3 regions of the Streptomyces sp. NPDC050743 genome follow, and region 1 is predicted to be linked to each of the others. Evidence: riboswitches for the same ligand, from Rfam matches in the RefSeq annotation. Region 1 holds a riboswitch; each other region holds the start of a gene.

Evidence for each region. Region 1 has a riboswitch for cyclic di-AMP ahead of ACIBJF_RS13815 (M23 family metallopeptidase). Riboswitches for the same ligand answer to the same signal wherever they lie in the genome.
Region 2: it holds a riboswitch for cyclic di-AMP, as region 1 does, so the genes downstream of both, ACIBJF_RS35985 (peptidoglycan DD-metalloendopeptidase family protein) here and ACIBJF_RS13815 (M23 family metallopeptidase) in region 1, are expected to answer to the same signal.
Region 3: it holds a riboswitch for cyclic di-AMP, as region 1 does, so the genes downstream of both, ACIBJF_RS19470 (transglycosylase SLT domain-containing protein) here and ACIBJF_RS13815 (M23 family metallopeptidase) in region 1, are expected to answer to the same signal.

What each region holds. Positions count from the first base shown of each region.
Region 1 covers NZ_JBITGJ010000010.1:124,845-128,096, forward strand. The annotation lists gene ACIBJF_RS13810 (M16 family metallopeptidase) at 1-1,348, shown strand, start outside; cyclic di-AMP (ydaO/yuaA leader) riboswitch at 1,599-1,761, shown strand; gene ACIBJF_RS13815 (M23 family metallopeptidase) at 1,774-2,520, shown strand; gene ACIBJF_RS13820 (GntR family transcriptional regulator) at 2,720-3,252, shown strand, end outside.
Region 2 covers NZ_JBITGJ010000056.1:53,816-57,067, forward strand. The annotation lists gene ACIBJF_RS35980 (alpha-galactosidase) at 1-1,030, shown strand, start outside; cyclic di-AMP (ydaO/yuaA leader) riboswitch at 1,300-1,483, shown strand; gene ACIBJF_RS35985 (peptidoglycan DD-metalloendopeptidase family protein) at 1,487-2,389, shown strand; gene ACIBJF_RS35990 (SGNH/GDSL hydrolase family protein) at 2,615-3,252, shown strand, end outside.
Region 3 covers NZ_JBITGJ010000018.1:30,483-33,734, forward strand. The annotation lists gene ACIBJF_RS19465 (polyprenyl synthetase family protein) at 187-1,197, opposite strand; cyclic di-AMP (ydaO/yuaA leader) riboswitch at 1,786-1,967, shown strand; gene ACIBJF_RS19470 (transglycosylase SLT domain-containing protein) at 1,972-2,460, shown strand; gene ACIBJF_RS19475 (HAD family hydrolase) at 2,571-3,252, opposite strand, start outside.

The DNA of each region.
Region 1 (3,252 bases):
GGCCGGCGAAGCCAGGCCCTGGGCGTTCCCGGCCCCCGAGCGCACCGCGCTCGACAACGGTCTGACGGTGCTGCGCTGCCACCGCCCCGGCCAGCAGGTCGTCGCCGTCGAGGTGCTGCTGGACGCGCCCCTGGACGCCGAGCCGGCCGGCCTGGACGGCGTCGCCACGATCATGGCGCGGGCCTTCTCCGAGGGCACCGACAAGCACTCCGCCGAGGAGTTCGCAGCCGAGCTGGAGCGCGCGGGCGCCACACTGGACTCGCACGCCGACCACCCCGGCGTGCGGCTCAGCCTGGAGGTCCCGGCCTCCCGCCTGGCCAAGGGCCTCGGCCTGCTCGCCGACGCGCTGCGCGCGCCCGCCTTCGCCGACAGCGAGGTGGAGCGGCTGGTCCGCAACCGCCTGGACGAGATCCCGCACGAGCTGGCCAACCCTTCCCGCCGGGCCGCCAAGGAGCTCTCCAAGGAGCTGTTCCCGCTGGTCTCGCGCATGTCGCGCCCCCGCCAGGGCACCGAGGAGACGGTCGAGAAGATCGACGCCGACGCCGTACGCGCCTTCTACGGCCGGCATGTACGCCCCGCCACGGCCACCGCGGTCGTGGTCGGCGACCTCACCGGCGTCGACCTGGACGCGCTGCTCGGCGACACGCTGGGCGCCTGGACCGGCACCGCGGGCGAGCCGCGGCCCGTGCCGCCGGTGACCGCCGACGACACCGGGCGCGTGGTCATCGTGGACCGGCCCGGCGCCGTGCAGACGCAGCTGCTCATCGGCCGCGTCGGCCCCGACCGGCACGACCGCGTGTGGCCCGCCCAGGTGCTCGGCACCTACTGCCTCGGCGGCACGCTCACCTCCCGCCTGGACCGGGTCCTGCGCGAGGAGAAGGGCTACACCTACGGTGTGCGCGCGTTCGGCCAGGTCCTCAGGTCCGCGCCGGACGGCACGGGCGCGTCGATGCTCGCCATCAGCGGTTCCGTGGACACCCCCAACACCGGTCCGGCGCTGGAGGACCTGTGGAAGGTGCTGCGCACCCTCGCGGCGGACGGCCTGACCGACGCCGAGCGGGACGTGGCCGTGCAGAACCTCGTCGGGGTGGCGCCGCTGAAGTACGAGACCGCGGCGGCCGTGGCGAGCACGCTGGCCGACCAGGTCGAGCAGCACCTGCCCGACGACTTCCAGGCGACGCTGTATCAGCAGCTGGCCGCGACGGGCACGGTGGAGGCCACGGCGGCCGTCGTGAACGCCTTCCCGGTGGACCGCCTGGTGACCGTCCTCGTCGGTGACGCCTCCCAGATCAAGGCGCCGGTGGAGGCGCTCGGCATCGGTGAAGTGACCGTGGTGGCGGCCGAGTAGAGCGCGCCGTCGCAGCGGCCGGGTGCGCCCGGGAGGCCGCACGCGCGCGTGGGGCCCTGACGGTCTACGGACCGTCAGGGCCCCTGCCGTTTCCCAGCCCTACCCCAGATGCCCGATTTGAGGCGGAGGTTGCCTGTCTGCCCTGTGGGATGCGCTACAAAAGCCCGGATCGGTTTGGGGTTCGAAAGCAGGCTTACGTAGCGTCGCCCAGGCTGTTCGTCGGTAGGCAGTGCGCCGCACCCGCGGCACCGGACAGTCATCGCCGAGTCCCCGTACGGCGCGAGCCAGGGGAGCCGGGGACCCACGCAGTCCCTGGGGTGAATCGGGCGCCCGCGCGAGTCGCGAGGGGCCCGTAGGAGACCTTCCTGCTCCGAACCCGTCAGCTAACCCGGTAGGCGAGAGGGAAGGAAAGGACCAGCCACTCCATGGCGTTCATGTGCGCCACCGGGAAGCACCGCAAGCCCGGCCGGGTCAAGCGCACCACCGCTCAGGCGGCGGGCATCGCGGCCCTCACCACCACCGGTGTCATCGGCACCCTCGCCGCCTCCCCGGCACTCGCCGCCGAGAACACCGTGGAGCAGACCGGCCTCACACCGGTCCTCACCCTGAGCGACGACGTGGCCGAGCACATCGACGCGCAGGCCACCGCGCAGCGGCAGGCCGCCGAGCAGAAGGCGGCCGAGGAGGCCGCCGCCAAGAAGGCGAAGGAGGAGCGCGAGGCCAGGGCCCGCGCCGCCCGGGAGGCCGAGCGCAAGCGCCTGATGAACACCTTCGTCGCCCCGATCGCGAACTCCTACGTCTCCACCGGCTACCGGGCCAGCAGCTCCCTGTGGTCCTCTGGCTCGCACACCGGCATCGACTTCCACGCGGCGAGCGGCACCCCCGTGCACGCGGTCGGCGCCGGCACCGTCGTCTCCACCGGCTGGGGCGGCGCGTACGGCAACCAGATCGTGATCAGGATGGCCGACGGCATGTACACCCAGTACGGCCACCTGTCGTCCATCGGCGTCTCGGTGGGCCAGCGGGTCACCCCGGGCCTGCAGATCGGCCTGTCCGGCGCGACCGGCAACACCACCGGCCCGCACCTGCACTTCGAGGCCCGTACGACCCCCGACTACGGCTCGGACGTCGACCCCGTCGCCTACCTCCGCAAGCACGGCGTGAACGTCTGACGCCCCCTCGCGCGGCATGCGAAGCCCCGGCTCACCGAGCCGGGGCTTTCGTCGTTCTTTCACGGCCGCGCCCCGGCCCGCTGACCAAAAAATATCCATGGATTCCGACCCGCCGTCGGAAATTCCGGCTCATTGGAATAGAGTCACGGAACACGCGTCCATCGTCGACGTTTCACGGGGATTAAGGCGGAGGTCGGTCATGCGTATTCCGGCGCACTCGGTGTGCACGGCCATCCGGGACGACATCGTCGCGGGTGTCTACGAGCGCGGCGGCCGGCTGACCGAGGAAGTCCTCGCCCGCCGCTACGGCGTCTCGCGCGTCCCCGTCCGCGAGGCCCTGCGCACCCTGGAGGCCGAGGGCTTCGTGGTGACCCGCCGGCACGCGGGCGCGTGCGTGGCCGAGCCGACCGAGCAGGAGGCCGCCGACCTGCTGGAGATGCGCCTGCTGATGGAGCCGCTCGGGGCCGCCCGGGCCGCCCAGCGGCGCACCGAGGCCCATCTGAAGGTGCTGCGCGGCCTGGTCAGGCTGGGCCAGGAGCGGGCCAGGCGGGGACACAGCGAGGATCTGCGCTCGCTGGGCGGCTGGTTCCACGAGACGCTCGCCCAGGCCTGCGGCAGCCCCTCGCTGACCGCGATGCTCATCCAGCTGCGGCACAAGATCGCCTGGATGTACGCGGTGGAGGCGCCGCCGAGCCCGGTGGACTACTGGGCGGAACACGGCGCCATCGTCGA
Region 2 (3,252 bases), on a different contig from region 1:
CGACTGGACCCCCAACCCCGACCGCTTCCCGCACGGGCTGAAGCCCCTCGCCGACCAGGTGCACGGCCTCGGCATGCAGTTCGGCATCTGGGTCGAGCCCGAGATGGTCAACCCGGACAGCGACCTGTACCGCGCCCACCCCGACTGGGTGCAGTACCAGCCGGGACGGAAGCGGACGGAACTGCGCAACCAGCTCGTCCTCAACCTCGCCCGCGAGGACGTCCAGGAGTACCTCTGGGAGCAGCTGGACACCCTGCTCTCCAGCGCGCCGATCGACTATGTGAAGTGGGACTTCAACCGCTGCTTCACCGACGCGGGCTGGCCCGGGGAGCCGTACCCGCAGCGCCTGTGGGTGGACCACGTCCGCGCCTTCTACGCCCTGCTGGACCGGCTGCGCGCGGCCCACCCGCGGGTCGCCTTCGAGTCCTGCTCGGGCGGCGGCGGCCGGATCGACCTCGGTGTCATGAGCCGCACCGACCAGGTGTGGACCTCCGACAACACCGACCCGCTCGACCGGCTCGCCATCCAGCACGGCTTCAGCCAGATCCACCCCGCCCGGGTCATGGCCGCCTGGGTCACCGACAGCCCGAACACCCAGCTCAACGGCCGGGTCAGCTCCCTGCGCTTCCGGTTCGTCAGCGCCATGGCGGGCGTCCTCGGGGTCGGCGGCGACCTCACCGAGTGGACCGACCAGGAGCTGGCCGAGGCCCGGCGGTGGGTCGACCTCTACAAGGAGATCCGTCCGGTCGTCCAGCAGGGCGAGCAGTACCGGCTGCGCCCCCCGGCCGGCGGTCTGAGCGCCGTCCAGTACGTCCTGGGGGAGGAGACGGTGGTCCTCGCCTGGCTCCAGGCGCAGAGCTACGGCGAGCCGGTGCCGGCGCTGCGCCTGCGCGGGCTCGACCCCACGGCGTCGTACGAGTGCCGCGAAACGGGGGAAGTGCACCGCGGTGCCGTCCTGCTGCACCACGGGCTGCGTACCGGGCTCAAGGGCGACCTGGATGCGACGGTCCTCCGACTGCGCCGCATCTGAGCTTTCTGCCCGGATTGGCGCCTTCGTTCCAACTCGCTCAGGAATAAGGGTTCGTAGCCGGACCATGCGTGAGGAGCTTCATATCCGTGACCGTGAGTCGCGCGTCATGTCCACGTAATTCCCATGCTGAAAAGGGGAATTGAAAGACCCTGGGATGCGGGAATTCACGGAGGGTGACCGTGAATTCCCGCATTCGATCTCCGGGACGGTGAATGCCGGGAACCGCCGCTTGTTTCCGTGCGTCCCGCTCGCTTACGTTCCCCACCACTCCGGACGGAACGCCGAGTCCTGCCGAGTTCCACAGTTGACCCGCGTTCGGCAGGAGCGGGGGACCCACCAGGTACGACCGCCTGTCCGGTCTCCGCGACAGGGTCGGGGTGAAGCCGCCACGGCGGCCGGGCCGCTCCAGCCCGAACCCGACAGCTGACCTCGCAGGCGTCGGAGAGGAAATGCGCCATGCCCGCGAAGGGTAAGCACCGACGTCCCAAGACCCCGCGTCTCTCCCGGTCGATCGCCGTTGCCGGAACCGGTGGCGCCGCTCTGGCCCTCCCGCTCATCGGAACCACGGGAGCGCACGCCGCGACCACCACGCAGGGCATTTCCGCAAAGTCGGTGCGGGCCCTTCAGTCCCCGGCGAAGAAGACCGTCGCGCAGACGAATCCGCCCGTGCGCACCTACACGGTGCGATCCGGTGACTGCCTTTCGACGATCGCCGGCGCGCAGCATGTCGCCGGCGGCTGGCACCGCCTCTACGACGACAACCGCGAGGCCGTCGGCGACGACCCCTCGCTGATCCACCCGGGCCTGAAGCTCGCGCTCGGCACGCAAGCCGTACAGACCCGCACCGAGCCCGCCGCCCCGAGCCGGTCGTCGGCCAAGACCCGGTCCGCCGCGCCCCAGGCGGCCCCGGCGCCCGAGTCCACCGGAGCCGCCGCCACGACCACCGCCGCCGGCTTCACCCTCCCGGTGACCGGCGCGACCGTCGGCACCGGCTACCACGTGGCCGACGGCATGTGGTCCAGCGGCCACCACACCGGAGTCGACTTCGTCGTACCGACCGGCACCCCGGTCAAGTCCGTCGGCGCGGGCATGGTCGTCTCCGCCGGCTGGGGCGGCGCCTACGGCAACCAGGTCGTCATCAGGCTGAACGACGGCCACTACGCGCAGTACGGCCACCTGTCCCAGCTCTCCGTCACGGCCGGGCAGACCGTGACCACGGGCCGGCAGATCGGCCTGTCCGGCGCCACCGGCAACGTCACCGGCCCGCACCTGCACTTCGAGATCCGCACCACGCCGAACTACGGCTCGGACATCGACCCGGTCGCCTACCTCCGCGCGCACGGCGTCCCGGTCGTCTGACGCCCGAGCACCCGGACCACCTTCCCGACACGCCGCCGAAGGCCGGACCCACACCCCCCGGGTCCGGCCTTCGGCGTACCGTCCGGCCCTATTCCTGGATTGGCAAATTATTTAAGGGTGTCACATCTCACCGTTCGTCAACCCCTCCTTACGGTCGCGTAAGTCACATATGAAGGTGAATCATGGTCCGACGTGGCAGACGATTCGAAGAGTGACAACAGATCAGTGATCGGGTCGTACGTGGCGGTGGGGGACAGCTTCACCGAGGGCGTCGGCGACCCGGGGCCCGACGGGGCGTTCGTGGGCTGGGCCGACCGGTTCGCGGTATTGCTCGCCGACCGGCAGCCCGAGGGCGACTTCCAGTACACCAATCTCGCGGTCCGCGGGAAACTGCTCGACCAGATCGTGCAGGACCAGCTCCCCAAGGCTGTGGAACTGGCCCCGGACCTGGTCTCCTTCTGCGCGGGCGGCAACGACATCATCCGGCCCGGCACCGACCCGGACGAGGTGGCCGAGCGCTTCGAACGGGCCGTGGCCCGGCTGACCGAGGTGGCCGGCACGGTCATGGTGACGACCGGCTTCGACACCCGTGGCGTCCCCGTGCTCAAGCATCTGCGCGGCAAGATCGCCACGTACAACGGGCACGTCCGCGCCATCGCGGACCGGTACGGCTGCCCGGTGCTCGACCTGTGGTCCCTGAAGTCCGTGCAGGACCGCAGGGCGTGGGACAACGACCGTCTGCACCTCTCACCCGAGGGGCACACACGCGTGGCGCTGCGCGCGGGTCAGGCCCTCGGCCTGGAGGTACCGGCCGACCCGGAGCAGCCGTGGCCGCCGCAACCGCCCCGGGGCACCCTGGAGAT
Region 3 (3,252 bases), on a different contig from region 1:
CAAGCACGGCGCGACAGACGGCCGGAGCCGCGCCGGGTCGCACGGCCCGAACGCGGCGAGGCACACGGCGTCGGCAGCATGGCGCGACGTACGGCCGAAGACGTGCAACCGGCGCGGCGGACAGCCGTAAGCGTGCCATGGTGGCCGCCGGAGGCTGGGCGGGGCGTGGTGGGGCAGGCGGCCGGGTCAGCCGGCGCGGTGGACCACCGCGTCGCACAGCTGCATCAGCGCGGCCTTGGCGTCGCACTCCCGCAGCGGCGCCAGCGCGGCGCGGGCCTCCTCCGCGTACCGGATGGTGTCCCGGCGGGCCTGCTCCAGCGCGGGGTGGCCGCGCAGCGCGGCCAGCGCCTCGGCGTGCCGGGCGTCGTCGCTGAGGTCGGAGTCGAGCAGCTCGCACAGCGCAATGTCCTCGGCCAGGCCGAGGCGGGCGGCGCGCTCGCGCAGCCGGAGCACGGGCAGCGTCGGGATGCCCTCGCGCAGGTCGGTGCCCGGGGTCTTGCCGGACTCGTGCGAGTCGGAGGCGATGTCCAGGACGTCGTCGGCGAGCTGGAAGGCGACCCCGAGCCGCTCGCCGTACTGGGTGAGCACGTCGACGACCGTCTCGTCGGCGCCGGACATCATCGCGCCGAACCGGCACGACACCGCCACCAGCGAGCCCGTCTTGCCGCCGAGCACGTCCAGGTAGTGCTCGACCGGGTCGCGGCCGTCGGAGGGGCCGGCGGTCTCCAGGATCTGACCCGTGACCAGCCGCTCGAAGGCCAGGGCCTGCACCCGGACCGCCTCGGGGCCGAGGTCGGCGAGGATCTGGGAGGCGCGGGCGAAGAGGAAGTCGCCGGTGAGGACCGCGACCGAGTTGCCCCAGCGGGTGTTGGCGCTGTCCACGCCGCGCCGTACGGCCGCCTCGTCCATGACGTCGTCGTGGTACAGCGTGGCCAGGTGGGTCAGCTCCACGACCACGGCCGAGGGCACGACGCCCGGCGCGTAGGGGTCGCCGAACTGGGCCGCGAGCATCACGAGCAGCGGCCTGAACCGCTTCCCGCCGGCTCGTACGAGGTGCTGCGCGGCCTCCGTGATGAACGGGACCTCGCTCTTGGTGGCCTCGAGCAAGCCTTCCTCGACAGCCGCCAATCCGGCCTGGACATCGGCTTCCAGAGCCTGGTCCCGCACGCTCAGCCCGAACGGCCCGACGACGGTCACGAGGGGTCTCCTGTCTGCTGGTGTCTGCTGGCGATTACACGGTTTGTCGATAGGTCGCTGCCATCACTCAACTCAGCGTATCCGGTCCTGTTTCGATCACCGATAGCGCCCACCGGTCCAGCCTGGGTGGTATCGGATCACGACCGGTATGTTTTTGATCAAGTGATAAGAGCGGACATTTATCGACTTAACAGGAACCCGAACGCTTTGTCGCGAGCCGAGGGGGCGAGCGGAGTAATGCCTACGCCCAAGACAACGACAGACGGCTCGTCACGGGTTCCGCGACAGGCTCCGCCACGGGTTCCATCACCCACCCGATCCACCCGAACCCCTCATGTCCGATTTGAAATACTTTGTTATTTCGTGAATTGGGTCACGCTGGACCTGCGGCCCCCAGGAGCCCGTCAGGCCACCTCCACCCTTGCCGCGTCGGCGAGTTGAGGGTTGGCAACTGCAAAGGATCAAGTACCCTATATGCCACAGATCAAGGTCAAATAGTACGTAGTGTGCATCCGCTTCTTGTTCCCGACATGTGCTCTCGCATACGTTCCGGGCCGTCGGGCGGACGCTGAGTCCTGCCGCCGCCCGCGTGACCCATCGACGAACTCATTCGTACGGCAGGAGCGGGGGACCCAGGTAAGTCGCCGGGCCGGTCGGCACACGTCGCACCGGAACGGCTCGGGGTGAAGCCATGCCTTCTCGGGAAGGCGCGGCCGGGCACCTCCCCGCCCGAACCCGACAGCTCACCTCGCAGGCGACGGAGAGGACTTTCCCATGTCTGCTGCCGCCAAGCACCGCCGCCCGCGCAACAACCGCCTGGTCCGCGCCCTCACGGTCGCCGGCACCGGCGCCGCCGTCCTCACCCTCTCGCTCATCGGCGCCACCAGCGCCTCCGCGGCCACCGGCACGACCTCCAAGGCTGCCTCCACCGCCACCGCGTACCCGAACAACCTCGACGGCTGGATCCGCGAGTCTCTCGCGATCATGGCCCAGAAGGGCATTCCGGGCACTTACCACGGCATCTACCGCAACATCATCCGGGAGTACTCCGGCAACCCGAAGGCCATCAACCTCTGGGACTCCAACGCGGCCAAGGGCATCCCGTCCAAGGGGCTGCTCCAGGTGATCGACCCGACCTTCAAGGCGTACGACGTGGCCGGCACCTCCTTCGACCCCTACGACCCGGTTGCCAACATCACCGCGGCCTGCAACTACGCAGCCGCCCGGTACGGCTCGATCGACAACGTGTACAGCGCGTACTGACGGTCCCGCCGACCGGCACGGCAGCGGCCGCCCGGTGTGCCCTCACCTGACGGAGGGGCACACCGGGCGGCCGTCGCTCCTTCCGGGGCGGCCGTGTACTGATGTGCCGGTCAGTCGGTCGGGAACAGTCTTTCGAGGACGACGGCGACGCCGTCGTCCTCGTTCGACAGGGTGATCTCGTCGGCCACCGCCTTCAGTTCGGGATGCGCGCCGGCCATGGCGACCCCGCGCCCCGCCCAGTCGAACATCGGGATGTCGTTGGGCATGTCACCGAACGCCAGCGCCGCCTCCGCCGCGATCCCGAGCCGCTCGGCGGCCAGCGCGAGACCGGTCGCCTTGGTCACCCCCGACGGCTGGAGCTCCACGGTCCCCGGCCCGGACATGGTGACCGTCGCCAGGTCGCCCACCACCCCGCGCGCCGTGTCCGCCAACTCGTCGTCGGACAGCTCGGCATGGCGCAGCAGCACCTTGCTGATGGGCGCGCACCACAGATCGTCGCGCCGGTCGACCCGCACCACGGGCAGGGTCGGGTGCGGCATCCGGTAGCCGGGCTCGATGAGCGTGCGCCCGTCGACCCCGTCCTGGTCCACGGCCGCGTGCACCTGCCCCACCTCGGCCTCGATCTTGCCGAGCGCGGTCTCGGCCAGCTCCCGGTCCAGCCGGACCGACCACAGCAGGCGGCCGGTCCCGGCGTCGTAGACCTGTGCGCCCTGCCCGCACACCGCGAGCCCCGTGCAGCCGAGGTGCGCGAGGAGCTGCCGTACCCGCGGGGCCGGGCGGCCCGTCACCACC